3 regions of the Desulfosporosinus meridiei DSM 13257 genome follow, and region 3 is predicted to be linked to each of the others. Evidence: riboswitches for the same ligand, from Rfam matches in the RefSeq annotation. Region 3 holds a riboswitch; each other region holds the start of a gene.

Region 1 (5,760 bases), 1.8 Mb from region 3:
AGGTCGCGTTGCACAGGACATGCCGGTTGAAACACGCAACTTGCCTCACAGTGTACTGCGGCAAGAGTCATTAATTAAGTACGTGGTGACACAGAGCTTTGTCGTGTCCACCACGTACTTGCAGTTGAACCAAAAGCTTTGCATAGAGAGGAGATTGCCTAAGTGCCTAAGAAATTCAATTCAGTACAGATAAGAGTAAGATCCATTTGTCGAAGAGAATTTGCGAGGGACGTTTACCGTCCGGGAGTCATTTCGCTGTCACGCATCGTCTGGGGCTCCCTAGGTGCCGGCATAGCGCTTGCCATTATCGGTATGCTGTCCAAAGTCACGGGGATAGGAGTGCTCTTTCCGCCTCTGGCGGCAACCTGCTTCATCAATTCCAGTTGCGTGTATTTGCGAGTAGCTCGGCCCAAACCAGTCATCGTCGGACATTTTGTCTCAGCGATGGGCGGGCTGGCGGGAGTTTGGACAGGAGAATTGCTGGCAGGGGGAACAGACTTGGTTATTCCGCTTAAACTTAGTCTAGCGTTGCTTTGCGCAGCCTTGCTGATGCAGGTTTTTGATGCCGATCATCCTCCGGCGGCAGCCACCGCTGTCATTCCGGCTATTTTACCCTTGCCCATGCCCGCACAGCTGTTTCCCGCGTACATGGCTTGGGGCGCGACCATCGCCGTACTTTTCGCCCTCGTCTGGAACCGGGTTTGGTTCGAATTTCCGGCTAAAGATGACGATCATTGCGTTAAATATGCCGGGCTGTACATGGAAAAACCCCAGGTATGGGGCATGTCTTTATGCATGGTTAGTATGGTCCTGATGAGTTGCCAACAAGTCGCGCCGGTGTTTTATCCCATCGGGCTCTGGGGCATGATACTAGGCGTCTTGCTTCTCGGGATGCACCATTTTGTGGTTGCCCTAGTAACCCCAAAAACTGAAAACCACTAGAAAAATATCTAGAATAATATCATGAAGTTTATAATCACTATTATATAAAACCAGTTGTTCTAAGGAATCAACATCCTTTAGATTATTGTTATGTGACGAGGATAGGAATACCTAATTTTTGGGCAACGTTGGTTTTTGAAATGCTAAAGGTTTTCTTATCATACCCGGCCTCTTACCTAATCTCAAAATATTCGGCCGCAACCTGAGCGGCACAGCCGGTTCCGCAGACCACACAACCGCGATCATCACCGGCAGCTGCCGCAGCAGCCTTCAACTGTTCAGGATAAAGAGCCGCTTTAATTTGCCTGTTTAGGTTCAGGGCAACCCGGGCCTTAGCCATTTCCAGATCTCTGGCCCAGGCTTGTTGATTGCCTTTGGCAATATCCGCAATATGAGCCGCCATTCGGGTCGTAATCACCCCGGTTCGGACGTCTTCCTCGGTGGGCAGACCCAAGTGCTCGGCCGGAGTCAGATAGCAGAGGAAATCCGCACCGCAGGCTCCGATCAGCGCCCCGCCGATGGCTCCGCTGATGTGATCATAACCTGGCGTTACATCCGTGGCCAAAGTACCCAGGATATAATAAGGGGCATTATTGCATAGTCTTTTCTGCACTTCCATGGTTGCCTCCACATGATTGAGGGGCACATGCCCGGGTCCTTCCACCATGACCTGAACACCGGCCTCCTGGGCTCTTCTGGTAAGTTCTCCCTGGATGATCATGCCCTGCAGCTGGGCACCGTCCAAGGAATCGGCAATACTGCCGGGTCGGATGGCATCCCCCAGGCTTAAGGTAACGTCATAAGCCTTTAGTATTTCCAGCACCCGGTCAAATTTTTCGTAGAGGGGATTCTCTTTCTGATTGTGCAGCATCCAACCGGTGAGGAAAGCACCGCCCCGGCTAACCACGTCCGTTACCCGTCCGGTGTTTTGCATTCTTTTGATGACGTCCATATTCAGAGCACAATGAATCGCCATAAAATCCAGCCCGTCCGCCGCTTGTCGTTCAATTACCTCGAAAATATCCTCCTCTCTCATACTGACAACACTGCCGTATTTCTCAATGGCCTCGATCCCTGCCTGGTAAATCATGGTGCTCCCCATGGCTACATGAGCCAGGGACAAGGACTGCTTCCTCATGCCGTCGATGTCTTTTCCCGTACTTAAATCCATAAAGCTGTCGCAGCCGGCTTCTTCCGCAATGGCCAGCTTGCGGGCTTCCATTTCCATGTCGTCGCGATCGCTGGAGGTGCCAATCAGGGCGTTAACCTTAATCCGCAAACCTGCCCCGATCCCACAGTATTTAAATTCCTTGCGGTTTTTGTTTCTGGGAATGACGATTCTCCCTTCGGCAACTCCCTGCCGGATAAATTCCGCCTCAAGATTCTCATCAGTCGCCACAGCTTCCATTTCCTCGGTAATGATCCCGGCCCGGGCTTTTAAAACCTGTGTCATATTAACCACCTTTCCTTTCTTAACAGCTATGCTTAGTTGTGTTCAGATACTTGGCGACAATTTCCATTGCACAATACTTCCCGCACATGGCGCAAGCCGTAGATTCCCCGTTGTTGCGGGTTTTCCTGATCTCTGCCGCTCTGGGCGGATCAATGGCCAGTTCTAATTGTCTTTTCCAGTCCAGTTGCTTGCGGGCCAGAGACATTTCCAAATCCCATTGCCAGGCTTCTTTCCTCCCTTTGGCCAGGTCGCCGACATGGGCAGCGATCCGGGCGGCTATGACTCCCTCCCGCACCTGATCAGCACTGGGTACGCCGATATGTTCAGCCGGGGTGACATAACAAAGAAATTCCGCCCCTGCCCAGGCACTGAGTGCTCCTCCTATTGCAGCATTAATATGGTCGTAACCGGCGGCAATATCCGTCAGCAATGGACCGAAGACAAAGTAAGGGGCTCCCTGACAAAGGCTCTTTTGCAATGTAACCGTGGCCTTCACATGCTCAAGAGGCATATGCCCGGGCCCTTTAATCATAATTTGGACCCCCGCTGCCCTAGCCCGTCTGACCAGTTCCCCCAAGATAACCAATTCTTGAACTTGGGCTCCATCCAGGGAATCAGCCAGACACCCCGGCCTCATCCCATCAGCCAGGCTGAGAGTAACATTATATTTCCGGGCAATTGCCAAGACCCGGTCATATTGTTGATAAAGAGGATTTTCACATTCATTGGCGATCATCCAACCGATTAAATGAGCACCTCCGTAACTTACCAGAGGATCAAGGCGGCTTTCTCTCTTGGCTCGTTCTACAACATCCATAGTCGTTGCACAGTGTAAAGCCAAGAAGTCAACACCATCTGCCGCATGCCGTTCAATAACCTCAAACATTTCCTCTGCTGTCATTTTCACCGTGGAACCGTACTTTTTCCCAGCTTCAGCGATTGCCTGATAAACAGGGAGTGTGCCAACGGGTACGGAAGCAGAATTCAGGGTTTCCAGGCGCATGGCATCAATATCCCCGCTGACGCTCAGATCCATGAGAGCATCTGTACCTGCCGCCAAGGCTGTTTTGACCTTGCTGATTTCTTCAGCAAGGGAAGCTTCACTGCCGTAAAGACCGATACTGGCACTAACCTTTGTCCTCAGCCCCTTGCCGATACCTACAGGCATAATATTTTTGTGGTTGATATTACCGGGGATGACAATTGCACCTGCTGCAACTCCCTGCCTGATAAATTCCGGGGAGACTTTCTCCCGGGCTGCCACCTGCTCCATTTCAGAAGTAATTGTTCCTTCCAAGGCCCTTGTTAATAAACTCATCATTATCCTCCTTTGAACCTTTCATTGCTCAAAATAACCCCTATTAATAAGTCGTTATTTGCCTACCCTCCCTTTTTAAAATAAAAAAGTCCACACCTTAATTAGATGTGAACATTTCCACCGTTCCCGTCTTGCTGCCTTTATAAAGAACAGCTGGCAACAATTCAGGCAGGTCTCCTGACTTCCGGCGTAACGTCCGTGTCTCCCTTCCCGCCTGCTTTGCCTATCGGACAACAAGCGGTGGCTATGAGATGGACTACCGGTTACAGTGGCGGGACCGTCCGGGACTTACACCCGATTCCCTATTCTCCCTCGCGGGCACCTGAACGTTATCATATTTACTTAGAGTCACTTTTTAACCGGTTTCCTGTCCCCGCTGCTGCAGTGCGTTGAGACCAGAGTAAGCTTTCAGTGACACATTGTTTTCCGGTGCATAAATCCCAATACCCCGCATTCATCTCGGGGTTTATCATGCAACTCCCAAGGGTACATCTTCCTCTCCTCCTTAGAAATTAATAACCTTAGGCTATTTTTTAAAGCAAAAAAACCCGCAACTCAATAGAGCGCGGATTTTTCCATCATCCTCACCTAAACCGGCTTAATACGCGAAGCCGATGCTAAGTATTTTACAGGCAGGTCTCCTGACTCAGGCTCACAGCTTCCTTGCCTCCTTCCTCCTTACAGAGTGGTCATGGCCAAAGCTCCCCTTTACAGTGGCGGGTCCGTCCGGGACTTTCACCCGGTTCCCTATTCTCCCTCATTGGGCACCTGTAAAATTATGTTTATTTACTAATGATCATACTTAAGAAAACCGAGGATGTCAAGATACCTTTTAGATCAGGGCCCTCTGATCTTGTCAAACTTGAATCCATTCAACCATAAGGGCCTGCACTGAGAGAAATCCACCGACCTCTCCAGCTATTGTCCCTTATCTAGATACAAAGGGATTGCCCTCTACCCAAAAACGCCAGGGATAGTGTACGGCTTCTCTGCTGTTATTAATACCTATTCTTGGACCTACGGCAATGGACCCGACTTCCTTTCCTTCTGCGATAAACAGTGGATACTCAAACATCCCTCTCCCGTAATCTTCCTTAACTATCCCTAGAGATTTGGTTAACTTTCCCGGTCCATTGGTTAACTCCAGTTCTTTTTTTACGTTTCCCCGGCGTTGATACATCAGATCAAATCCGGAACAGGGCTCCAGGGCTCTGATTAACACCGCCTCCGGGTGCCCGATTTCTCCACTGACTACATTCATAAGACAATGGGTATGCATAACATAAGTATAGGCATACCCAGGTGGGCCAAACATTACTTCAGTTCTTTTAGTCCTTCGGTTGCCATAACTATGAGCCGCCCGATCTTCCGGTCCAATGTAGGCTTCAGTTTCTACAATCCATCCCGACGCTGTGCCAAACTCTGTTTCCTTCACTAGCAATTTCCCCAACAAAGCAGGAGCTAAGTTAAGGGTAGGTTGTTGAAAAAAAGCATAGTCTATCGGTTGAAATGTCATAACTCTATCTCCTTATTCCGAACTTCCAGTAGTAGGGGAATACTCATGTTTCTGATATTACCCTAGCGTCATTGTACACTTATTTTCCCTTAGTTATTCTTTAATTGTTTTTATGCAGGGACATTTTAAAGACCGCCGAATTCCTTGTGTCCAAGGATTCGCGCGGTCTTTCCACTTTCTATCTATAGTCAGGAATGAACCTAGGATTAGAACAACCCTGTAATTGTTCCCTCCGCATCAATATCCATTCTCGTGGCAGCCGGTCGTTTTGGTAATCCCGGCATGGTCATAATCGTACCTGTAACTGCCACCAGGAACCCGGCACCGGCGGAAAGACGCAATTCCCGAACTGTGATGGTAAAACCTGTCGGTCTGCCTAAGCGAGTGGGATCGTCAGTAAAAGAATACTGAGTCTTAGCCATGCAAATCGGTAAATTACCATAACCCATCTCCACATATTTCTTCATAGAAGCTTGAGCAGCTTTATCGAAGATAACTCCATCTGCTCCATAAATATCTTTGGCTATTTTC
Region 2 (5,760 bases), 1.6 Mb from region 3:
AATGTGTGAGCAAACCAGTATCCAGAAGGATCGGTAGAGAGGGAAAATGCAATAGTCAAAACGCTAATTAAGAGAAAAGAAAGAGGAATTGCTAAAAGCTTTGCTAAAAGTCGAGTTGGGATGCCTGCTTTTAGTATAATTCCTCCTGACATTAAAGCCAATACTAATAGAGGGGTAAGCATTGTTTCAGACATAAGACAAATAATCATCGTAAGAATTGCAAAAAGTGACTTTTCTAAAGGATGAATAGTTGCTAGTTTGTTGTTATAAGCGTATGAATCTATAGCTATCACGCTTGATCCCTCTTATTAGCCATCTGTTTACCCTTCGAGTACCCTAGATAATAAAAGACAAATCCACTACCTATTGCTGCCTGCAAGGCAAACAATAAGGATTCAATCTCACCGCTAGGTGGCTCCCATATAGACTCAAACCAAGGAGTGTAATCAGCATTAAGTTCCATAATTGCATCTGAAGCCAGACCGTCTGCACCACCAAACTCTGAACCTCTCGCTATATATAAGGGAAGAACGGCCAATAACACAACAAACAGAAGAATTACCATGTTTTTGGTGAAGAGTTTCATGCCTCTTTTACCCCCCGTTTCCGTTTCATAGAAGATATGGCGTTGCCAGTGAATGCACTTAGAACCTGTAACTCTTTTTGACTATATGCCATGAGAATATTAAACACCATAACTGTGAGTAGTCCTTCACTTATCGCCAAGGGAATCTGAGTGAAGGCAAAAATGCTCATAAACTTAAGTATCGAGGCAGAGACACCTGAAGCTGCAGGAAAAGCTAACCCCAACTGAATTGAAGTAGTAATATAGGTCATCAAATCACCTAAAGTTGCAGCCATAAAAATTGACAACCATTGGGGTGCACCAAGCCTTTTTAAACCTCTGTAAATGCCGTAGGAGACAAACGGACCAACAATTCCCATGGAAAAGGTGTTTGCTCCTAATGTAGTTATTCCTCCATGTGCTAATAATAGCGCCTGAAAAATTAAGACGATCATCCCTAAGACTGACATTGCTGCGGGCCCAAATAAAATAGCGCCTAAGCCTACACCCGTGGGATGAGAGCAGCTGCCAGTAACAGATGGAATCTTCAAGGCAGACAAAACAAAAGCAAAGGCTCCTGCCATCCCAAGCAGCATCTTCAAATTAGGATAGAGTGTAACTGTTTTTTTGATGGATCGTACACCGGCAAGAACAAAGGGAATCATAACTATCCACCAGAAAGCCGCCCAATTAAAGGGTAAAAACCCTTCCATGATGTGCATCGCATAGACATTATTAGGGAAAAGCATATATATCGACATAACATAAGCTACCAACAACCCAATATGCTTTGTTTTTCGTATACTCATAGTTTTAACACTCCTTTTCACGTTAAAACGTAAAAACTCTCTGTAGTTTCTAATAAATCAAAAACAAGGTCTTCTGATATCTTCACCCCTCCTCAACTAAAAAAATAAAGAGACAACCTTACTTTACTCTCTCTGATAGACAGTAAAGTAACGGTTATCTCGGACGGTGCGTTCTCTTCCGCTTTCAAGTCGCATTCGCATGTTTGAAAGCAGATCCCGCTTGAACAAGACACTAACCTGCAGGTAGTTTCCCTCGAGAAACTATATGTACGATAAAAATAATCAAAGCCCCCCAAGAATGGAGGGCTGAATTAACAAAATCCCTGCCACCCATCCATCGTGAGTTAAAGCATTCAAGCAATCAGGTCTCCTGGCTAAGGTTCCTCGTTCTATGCCTCCTTCCCAAGTTTCCTCAGTGGATATGGCAAAGAACTCCCCGTTACAGTGGCGGGACCGCGCCGGAATCACACCGGCTTCCCTGTTTTTTGATTTTTCAGCAAAGAAAAATCATTTGCTCGAAATATTTGATTATTATAAATTTAACACGAATGATCTTTAACGTCAAGTAAGATTTAAAAAGACTTTGTCAACTTGCTACCTATTCTACTTCTTGAATAATTGGCAAGATCACAGGTCTGCGGCGAGTTTTTTCGTAGAAATGCTTACTTAAAGTATCTCTAATCTGGTTCTTGAAGACAGCCCATTCAGTAACCCTGTTTTCCCTGCAACGAGCCATGGTTTGTTTAACTTTTTGTTTGGCTTCATCTAACATGGTTTCGGACTCCCGAACATACACAAATCCACGGGTTACAACATCGGGTCCCGATACTATAGCGCCGCTGGCACGACTTATAGTCATGACGACAATAAGAATACCGTCTTGGGAAAGCTGTTTGCGATCTCGCAATACAATATTCCCCACATCTCCGATACCCAACCCGTCGATTAAGACTTTACCAGCCATGACTTTGCTGCCTAATGCCGCCCCATGCCGAGTAAATTCAACTACGCCGCCGTTTTCAGTAATGAAAATATTTTCTCTGGGAATGCCCAGCTGTTCTGCTAATTGGGCATGTTTGATTAACATGCGATACTCTCCGTGCACAGGCATAAAATACTGCGGGCGAACCATGCTCAGCATTAGTTTCTGCTCTTCTTGGCTTGCATGACCCGAGACATGCATACCTTCAGCCGATTCGTAAATCACATTAGCACCCAGTTTGAACAATTGGTCAACAGTCTTAGCAACTGATTTCTCGTTACCCGGAATAGGGCTCGCTGAAATGATTACAGTATCCCCGGGTTGAATCGCGACATGCCGATGATCATGGTTAGCCATTCGAGTCAAAGCAGACATCGGCTCTCCTTGGCTTCCTGTTGTTAAAATACAAGCCTGATTCCCCGGTAAGCCAATAATCTCATCAATATCAATTAGGGTTCCTTCCGGGATATCCAGATACCCTAGTTCTTCAGCAATTCCAACAATATTAACCATGCTTCTTCCCACCACTGCTACTTTTCGGTTTGTGTTTACAGCAGCAGTAATCGCTTGTTGGAGTCGATAAACGTTCGATGCAAAGCTAGCTAAAATAACACGATCTTTGGCATTCCGGAAGGCTTCATCAATCATTTCTCCGACATGACTTTCAGATGGAGTAAATCCAGCTCTTTCAACATTAGTACTGTCAGACAGTAAGCATAGAACTCCCTTGTCCCCCAGCTCTGAAAATTTATGAATGTCTAGTATCTCACCTGACACAGGGGTATGATCCAGCTTAAAATCTCCTGTCACAACAACAGTTCCTAATGGGGAATGGATAGCAATCGAAACCGAATCCGGTATGCTGTGATTTACACGAATAAACTCAATTCGGAAAACTCCAAGCTTTATTACATCACGGGGCTGAACAACGGTAGCCTGTATATTGCTAAGGTTGTTTTCTTTCATCTTGGATTGAATAATACCTAAAGTCAAACGTGTTCCAAATACCGGCACATCCACATCTCTTAAAAGATAAGGCAATGCACCAATATGATCTTCGTGCCCATGGGTTAATAAGATCCCAAGCAGCATTTCTTTGTGCTCAATTAAGTATGTGTAGTCTGGTATTACAATGTCTATTCCGAGCATGTCTTCATCCGGAAACGCTAATCCTGCATCAACTAGCACCATTTGGTTGTCATAGCGGATCACTGTCATATTTTTTCCAATTTCACCAAGTCCACCTAATGGGATAATCTGCAATTTATGCTCTTTTGGCAATCAAACCACCTCCTATTTTGTGTTTCTTTATATCTCATGTGCCCAAAAAGCTAACGGGATTCTCCCGGTTTCTTAGCAGCCCAAAATTTAAGCAACAAAAAAGACGCGAAATAACAAAACGAACACAATGACGCCCAGTGTTCGCCAATACTTCGATAATCATCTATGAAACTAGCCGCACAATAAAGATAATATATTATAGCGCGAAAACCGAAGGCTTGCAAGTTCGATCATCATCTCCTAAAATTCCTTAATTGCTCAATTCTGACATGATCCGTGTATTAAAAACCAAGATTCGGGAACGATATTTTAAGAGCATATTACTTCATAAACTTTCTGACTAGTAATAGAAAGGTGGAATAGTCATGACCAATGTTGTTTGTAGTGCAATCAAATGTCATCATAATGAGGATGGCCATTGTCAACTCGAGACATTAAGTGTAACCTCCAGCTTAATGGATCGTGAAGCAGAGTGTGCTTTTTATGAACCCGGAGATAAATAACCCCTTTTCTTCTAACCTAAACTTATCTCTCTCATTAAGTCATCACCTTTGATTGGTGATGACTTATTCCGATGACTCAGAATACTTATATTAAGCTCAGAAAGCTAATAAACCCCTGCTTGCAGAGGTTTATTAGCTTTCTGAGCTTAATACTTAAAGGTGCTACCCAAATACACCTTTTTATTTTACAACAAAGTAGTTTATAGAACTTTAGACCACTGTATTTCCAGGCATATCAGAAGCGACCTTCAATTCTAATGTCTCTACCTGTCTCCTATTATCGATTCGGGATTTTTTTGTAATTTTTAAGAGCTCCTCAAGAAATTTTAGTTCCTCTAGTGTAGCCTCAACAAGCGGTAATCGGACTCCCCCGGCTTTAATGCCAATCATGTTCATGAGCGCCTTAATCGGAACAGGATTTGAAGTGACAAATATTCCTTTGAATACTGGGTAAAGCTCCAGGTGCCATTTTGTTGCCTGGGCAGTATCCCCGTTAAACCAGGCATCGATCATTGCCTTCATCTCATCTCCAACAATGTGGGCGGCAACGCTAACAATTCCATTGCAACCTAAGGCTAGCATAGGTAATGTCATAGAGTCATCTCCGCTATAGATCTCAAATTCCGTTGGCAAAAGTCTTTTGAGTTCACTGACCTGATCCAGAGAACCGGCTGCTTCTTTTAATGAAACTATGTTAGTAATTTCTGATAGCCTTTTAACCGTATCAGGCAGTAGGTTTGCTGATGTTCTACTCGGTACATTATAGAGCATTAGCGGTAATGGTGTAGCCTCTGCAATGGCTTTAAAGTGTTGAAACATTCCCTCTTGAGATGGTTTATTATAGTAGGGTACAACAGCCATTAATCCATCTACACCTGCAGTCGCCGCCATACGGGCTAAGGAAACACTTGAACTCGTTGAATTTGATCCAACCCCTGCGATGACAGTTCCTCTTGTTCCTAGGGCCGCTTTGACAGTCTTAAAGAGCTCAATTTTTTCTTTATCGGTTATGGTGGGTGATTCTCCGGTCGTACCACATACCACGACCCCGTCGGATCCGTGGTCTATTAAGTACTGCGCTAGGCGCACAGCTTCTTGATAATCTACCTCCAATGCGTCATTCATGGGAGTCACCATGGCGGTCAAGATTCTACCAAAAGGCATCTTTCTCATCCTTTCTTCCCATTCCATTTAGCATACTATATGTCTAACTTAAACTTCTTGTGCAATGCTTGCACTGCAGTCACCATGTCTCTTTGATGAACCAGTACCCAAATCGTTGTATGTGAATCGGCTGATTGCAGGATAGTGACACCTGCATCTGAAAGTGCCTCAACCATGTCAGCCATAACACCAGGAACGCCAGCTATGCCTGCCCCAACTATAGATACTTTTGCACAACTAGGTACAACCTCTGTTTCAAAGTCCATATTCTGTAGTATTTGAACTGCTTTGGCAGCAACTTCATCTGATACTGTGTAGAGCACTGCTTCGGGCTGTACGCTGATAAAATCTACACTTATGTCAGCAAGGGCCATTGCCTTGAAGATTCGCTTATCTGTAAGCTGTTTGTTTGAAGCGTCCGTTGTCATTATCTTGAATTGCGTTACATTTGGTGTA
Region 3 (5,760 bases):
TTTGACAGAGGAGCATTACGATGTAGCCCTTATCGTCAAACCAACGCCTAATAATTGTGCTCAATGTCATGAGACAGAGGTCAAGGAGTTTGAGGACAGTAATCATTCGGCAAAATCATGGTATGCTGTTCAAGGGTCAGAAAATTTCACTCCAGAGGAACTGGCTAACTATCATTTGCTGGATGCCAATGGCAACCCCCTCAATGGGGGCAAAACTAACCCGGTATTCAATCTGATTGGACAGGATGCTAGTGCACAGTCCTGTGAGGTTTGCCATGGTATTGGTGAAAAGAACAGTGATGGCAGTTTTGGAGATTGCACAAAATGTCACTTAAGACATACTTTTGATGAAGCACAAGCGCGTAAGCCGGAAACCTGTGGTCAATGTCACTTGGGTCCGGATCATCCTCAGATTGAAATCTATAATGAGTCGGCTCATGGAACTTACTACCAAACAAACCAGTCCAAATACAACATGGATGCTCCGTCAGGAACCTTAACTGTCGCTGATTTTCCAGCCCCGACCTGTGCCACCTGTCATATGTCGGCTTTCGGGAGTGTTGAAGGAACCCACGATGTAGGCAAACGTCTCAAATGGTCCCTGGCACCTGAGATTGCTTCCGTTCGTAAAGACGGAGAGGTTCAACAGCAGACCATGAATGGGATCTGTCTGAATTGCCATGCTCAGCCGTTTATTGATGACGTAACCAGTAAAGCAGAAAAAACGATTGCTCTAACCAATCAAAATGTCAAGAAAGGAAAGTCCATTGTCCAAGATCTGCGGGATGCCGGTTTGCTGGGTACAAAATCCTTTGCTGATCCCATGGATTTTGTATATTTTGAGTTATGGCATCACGAAGGCCGTAGAGCGCGGTTTGGAGCAGTTATGGGCGGAGCAGACTACGTAAACTGGCACGGTATTTATGAACAGGAAAAAGCCCTCGTAGAACTCCAATCTGCTGCCGATGACTTAAAAGCGAAAGCAAAGCCCTAGGAGGATTTGAATATGTTTGATCGGTTGATCCGAATAGCTTCTCTTAATAAAACTCCTCTTTTGCTTGGGATGATGGGGATTAACTTTCTGCTGACGGGTGTGGATGTCTTGATTGCCCACTCACAGAACAATTTTTTTCGTTGGGAACTCATTCCCTTAATTTACACCCCACTGGCAGTTCTGGCTATTTTGGTTCTGCTTATTTTTAAATCCAATATCCGGGTTAAGCGAGTCTTTCAACTTGTCATGTGGTTGGGTGTCTTTGTCGGCGTGATAGGGACCGTCTTTCACCTATTTGGAAATGCCACCTTTAGTCGGGAAACTCTGCATCGTCTTTTGGTTGAAGGCTCACCTGTGGCTGCTCCAATTGCCTTTGCCGGAATTTCCTGTTATGCGTTGGTGAGCGAGGGATATCGAGGAACCTCTCGACGTTCAAAACTACTGATTTTGGTGGGCCTTGGCTTTTGGGGTTCCGTAGCAGCAGCATTTTTAGACCATGCTCGTTTAGCTTTTATACCTGGTTACACCTTGATTCCATTAGTAACGGGTTCCCTGGCTGCCATTGCTTGTTTCTATTTAGCCTATTACCAGGCTAACACTACAGAAATATATATATTTTTCTGGATTATGCTTCTTAATCTGTTCGTAGGGATATTGGGCTTGGGATTTCACCTTTTAGGTGATTTGGCGGGAACTCAGGGTATTGTCTGGGCAAGAATGATGTATCGCAACCCTTTACTGGGACCGCTTCTTTTCTCTAATCTTGCCTTCTTAGGCGGCCTTAGCTTGCTGCCGGAACAGACCGTTGCCCATGAAGACAATAGCCTTTAAAGGAAAAGTACTGCTTCTGGTCAACACTGCCAGCAAGTGCGGTTTTACTCTCCAGGTATGAGGGCTTGGAGAGGGTCAAACCGGCTTGGCTGGCAGTTTGATTGTTATTGGGGTTGCGCCAGAGTGGAAAGCCAGAGGACGGAGGCCTTGAAGACTTACCCAATGGTACTATACAAACCTAGTGGTTCGTGTTAGAATATGCACAATTAAATATGTAGGAATGAGTGATTCTTTCCTGAGGGGAAAGAATTGAAAAGGGAAGTCAGTTATGCTGACGCGGCGCCCGCCACTGTGAAAGGGAGTCTACTTACAAATTGTCACTGGGTATTTAATCCTGGGAAGACGTGAGTTGATGAGGATCTTAAGTCAGGAGACCTGCTTGTTCTGAAGTAAAAACTACCTACGGGAGTGTTAGGGGTTGAATTTGCGTTCGTAATTAATACGGGCTGAACCTTTTACCCTTTTATGTGGTAAAGGGCTTTTGTTTTTGTAAGGACATTTTTTCTCTTAGTTTGGTGCCGCTTGTTATTGAATACTAATTTGTTTTGCCACTCATGACAGTTTTGTTAAGACCACTGGTAATAAAAAACGAAGGGGGATATGGATGAACACAATCGTTCTCAAAAGTGAACATTGTAATGGACATACCCATGAGGATGAAATAAAGCATCGTCACCATAAAATCAGGCATAAGCACGGCGAAGGATCTTCCATCGATTTTTATGCTCATGCATCCAAAATCAGACATTGGAATGCTGCTTTTAAAGTATCTCTTTCCTTGCTGACCCTGGTTCTTGCTATTGTATTGAACAATCCCTATGTTTCTCTTGCGGTTATTTTGGCAATGTCCTATTTGACCATCATAGAAGGGGGGCTTTCGCTACAGGCCTATTTGTCTATCTTGATGATTCCAATCTCCTTTATTCTGCTTGGCACTATTACCATTGGCCTTGACTTTTCGACACAACCGCTTGGACAGTATAATCTGTATCTTGGTTTCTTCTATGTCTTTACTTCCCAGGCGAGTCTTAAGATCATGCTGTTTTTGATGCTGAAGGTTTTTGCGGCGATTAGTGCTATGGAAATGATGACCTTATCGACTCCATCCTCCGAGATTATCAGTGTCCTGCAAAGGGCACGTGCGCCGAAGCTTATTGTAGAACTGATGAGTCTTATTTACCGTTACATTTTCATTCTCATCGATGTCAATATCAAAATGAGAAATTCTGCGCATTCTCGTCTTGGCTTCTGTGATATTAAAACTTCCTGGTATACCTTTGGCAAAATTGCCAGTAATATGCTGATTGTTTCATTTAAAAAGGCTGATGCTTATTATGACGCCATGGAAGCCAGATGCTATGATGGAGATCTTATATTTTTGGAAGAGGTTAAAAAAGTAAAAGTATCACAAATGGCCAAGGCAGCAGTATTCATCATTTTTCTAATTCTGCTCTGGAACTTTACACGATAGGAAGGAAAGATAATGGGAGAACCAATCTTAAAAATCAAGGACCTGCATTATACATACGGAAATGGGACTCCCGCATTGAATCGTATTAATGCGGATATCTATGAAGGTGAGAAAATCGCAGTCATTGGCTCCAATGGTGCCGGTAAATCCACATTTTTTCTTAATGCCAACGGAGTCCTTACTCCGGATCGGGGAGAAATTAGCTACCGAGGGGTTATCATTAATAAAAAAAACTTGAAAGAGCTCCGTAAAAATATTGGCATCGTATTTCAGGATGCCGACAATCAGATCATCGCCTCCACAGTGATGGCAGAAGTGGGATTTGGACCGATGAACTTAAAGCTTCCCAAAGAGGAAGTCCTGAGGCGGGTTGAGGAAGCACTGACCTATATGAACATTCAGGATTTTAGGGATCGCCCGCCTCACTATTTGAGCGGCGGAGAAAAGAAGCGTGTCAGCATAGCCGATATCATCGCCATGAAATCAGAGATTATTATTTTTGATGAACCTACGGCGGGACTGGATCCCTTAAATACTCAAATATTGGAAGCGGTTTTGGACAAGATTGGTTCAGAGGGCAAGACAATACTTGTTTCCACCCATGATGTAGATTTTGTCTACAGATGGGCTGAAAGAGCCATTGTCTTCTCTCAAGGGAAAATTATCGCAGACGGGCCACCCTTGAAAATTTTCCAAAACGAAGAGATTTTAAAACAGGCAAATCTTAAACGGCCGACGCTAATGGAAGTCTATGAGCTGCTTGTTGAAAAACATCTGCTTGAAGATACAAAAGCCTATCCCGTAAGTACTCAGGCATTCAAGGAAATGCTTAGAAACATGTAATACCTAAGCATATACAGTTGCCAACGAAGGTGGGATGCTGTCAGCAAGAGCATTTCCTATTACAATTACAAAGGAGGCGAATTAACTCTTTTATTGTAATCAAATTATTTAAAAAAAACACGAAGAAAAACGGAGGAAGCAAAATGAACATCAAAGAAAAGGGATTTTTTATTGGTTTAATAGCTATTTCTTTACTTTTCGGAACACTTCCCACAGCAAACGCTATGCACATCATGGAAGGTTATCTTCCGGTGGGATTTAGTATTGCGTGGGGCGCAATCTGCATCCCATTTTTGGTGATAGGTTATCTGTCAATCAAGAAAACAATCGCTGAGGATCGCAGATCGATTACTTTGCTGGCCATGGCAGGTGCGTTCATTTTCGTACTTTCATCTTTAAAGATTCCGTCAGTAACAGGAAGTTGTTCACATATGACCGGTACCGGCCTTGGGGCAATTTTATTCGGTCCTGCCGCAGTCAGCATCCTAGGTATCATTGTACTACTTTTTCAGGCGATTATGCTGGCGCATGGCGGACTGACCACTCTGGGTGCTAATACGTTTTCTATGGGGATTGCCGGTCCCTTCGTTACTTATGGAATCTACAAATTATGTCAGGCGCTGAAAATCAACAAATATGTTGGCATTTTTCTGGCGGCATCAATCGGCGACTTATTTACCTATTGCGTAACCAGTGCTCAGCTTGCACTTGCCTATCCCTCGGCGACGGGTGGTGTCCTGGCATCCGCACTCAAATTCCTTGCAGTGTTTGCCCCGACACAACTGCCACTGGCCATTATCGAGGGTATTTTAAGTGTTGTTATTATTATGGGTCTTGAAACCTATGCAAAACCGGAATTAAGAAAGATTGGGTTTTTAATCGGAGGTAGTAAGTGATGGAAAAGACTAAAAATAAAGTTGTCATTTTATTAGTTTTAGCTGTATTGATTGCCCTTGTGCCATTTTTTGCCTTAAAGGGTGCCGAATTCGGTGGCTCCGACGATGCAGGAAGTCAGGTGGTTTCCGAAATAACTGGTACCGATTATCAGCCTTGGTTTACACCTGTTATGGAAACCTGGATTGGTGGAGAAATACCGGGAGAAATTGAGAGTTTACTCTTCTGTGTTCAGACCGGTATTGGAGTCGGTGTTCTTTTCTTTTTCTTGGGAAGATTCGTAGAGAGGACTAAGCTGGAGAATCAAAAAAAGTAAAAGAAAGATCATTGACTATTGGAAAGGTCAAGAAGCTTTAAACAAAATAATTTTTCGTCACGGTCAGGGAGGTACTCGCAAAAATGATCATACTTTTGGGAGAAACGGCTGAGGCAGGTGAAATTGCTGTATATCTTAAAACCAGGGGGCTTGAGTTTGAACGCATACGAAGCTGGACGGAAAAGGGATGCCCTCAGACGCCTTCCGTCATTCTTGACGCCAGCCATCCATCAAGCAGCAAGTTCGCGACCTTATGCCAATGGTGTGAACAGAGGGGAATTTCCTATCTTAGGCTTGAAAGACCTGAAACGAAGATCCCTGCCAGCCCTTTAATATTTCCGGTCTATGGTTGGGAAAAAGCATTGCTCCAACTAAAACAATGTGTCGAAAATTTGTCTGAAAAAAAAGGAA

What was found. Region 3 has a riboswitch for cobalamin ahead of cbiQ (cobalt ECF transporter T component CbiQ). Riboswitches for the same ligand answer to the same signal wherever they lie in the genome.
Region 1: linked by a shared signal. The riboswitch ahead of thiC (phosphomethylpyrimidine synthase ThiC) and the one ahead of cbiQ (cobalt ECF transporter T component CbiQ) in region 3 are both predicted to bind cobalamin.
Region 2: linked by a shared signal. The riboswitch ahead of DESMER_RS17500 (energy-coupling factor ABC transporter permease) and the one ahead of cbiQ (cobalt ECF transporter T component CbiQ) in region 3 are both predicted to bind cobalamin.

Annotation. Positions count from the first base shown of each region.
Region 1 covers NC_018515.1:3,612,138-3,617,897, forward strand. Annotated here, with positions in the region: gene DESMER_RS16685 (HPP family protein) at 163-942, shown strand; gene bzaB (B12 lower ligand biosynthesis ThiC-like protein BzaB) at 1,115-2,395, opposite strand; gene thiC (phosphomethylpyrimidine synthase ThiC) at 2,415-3,713, opposite strand; cobalamin riboswitch at 3,864-4,053, opposite strand; cobalamin riboswitch at 4,328-4,500, opposite strand; gene DESMER_RS16700 (DNA-3-methyladenine glycosylase) at 4,642-5,229, opposite strand; gene DESMER_RS16705 (formate--tetrahydrofolate ligase) at 5,436-5,760, opposite strand, start outside.
Region 2 covers NC_018515.1:3,799,847-3,805,606, forward strand. Annotated here, with positions in the region: gene cbiQ (cobalt ECF transporter T component CbiQ) at 1-293, opposite strand, end outside; gene DESMER_RS17495 (energy-coupling factor ABC transporter substrate-binding protein) at 290-586, opposite strand; gene DESMER_RS17500 (energy-coupling factor ABC transporter permease) at 583-1,374, opposite strand; cobalamin riboswitch at 1,718-1,904, opposite strand; gene DESMER_RS17510 (ribonuclease J) at 1,973-3,637, opposite strand; gene DESMER_RS23240 (DUF1540 domain-containing protein) at 4,003-4,140, shown strand; gene dapA (4-hydroxy-tetrahydrodipicolinate synthase) at 4,351-5,304, opposite strand; gene dapG (aspartate kinase) at 5,340-5,760, opposite strand, start outside.
Region 3 covers NC_018515.1:514,505-520,264, forward strand. Annotated here, with positions in the region: gene DESMER_RS02390 (multiheme c-type cytochrome) at 1-994, shown strand, start outside; gene DESMER_RS02395 (hypothetical protein) at 1,007-1,825, shown strand; cobalamin riboswitch at 2,031-2,222, shown strand; gene cbiQ (cobalt ECF transporter T component CbiQ) at 2,430-3,296, shown strand; gene DESMER_RS02405 (energy-coupling factor ABC transporter ATP-binding protein) at 3,309-4,139, shown strand; gene DESMER_RS02410 (energy-coupling factor ABC transporter permease) at 4,283-5,035, shown strand; gene DESMER_RS02415 (energy-coupling factor ABC transporter substrate-binding protein) at 5,035-5,349, shown strand; gene DESMER_RS02420 (precorrin-6A/cobalt-precorrin-6A reductase) at 5,433-5,760, shown strand, end outside.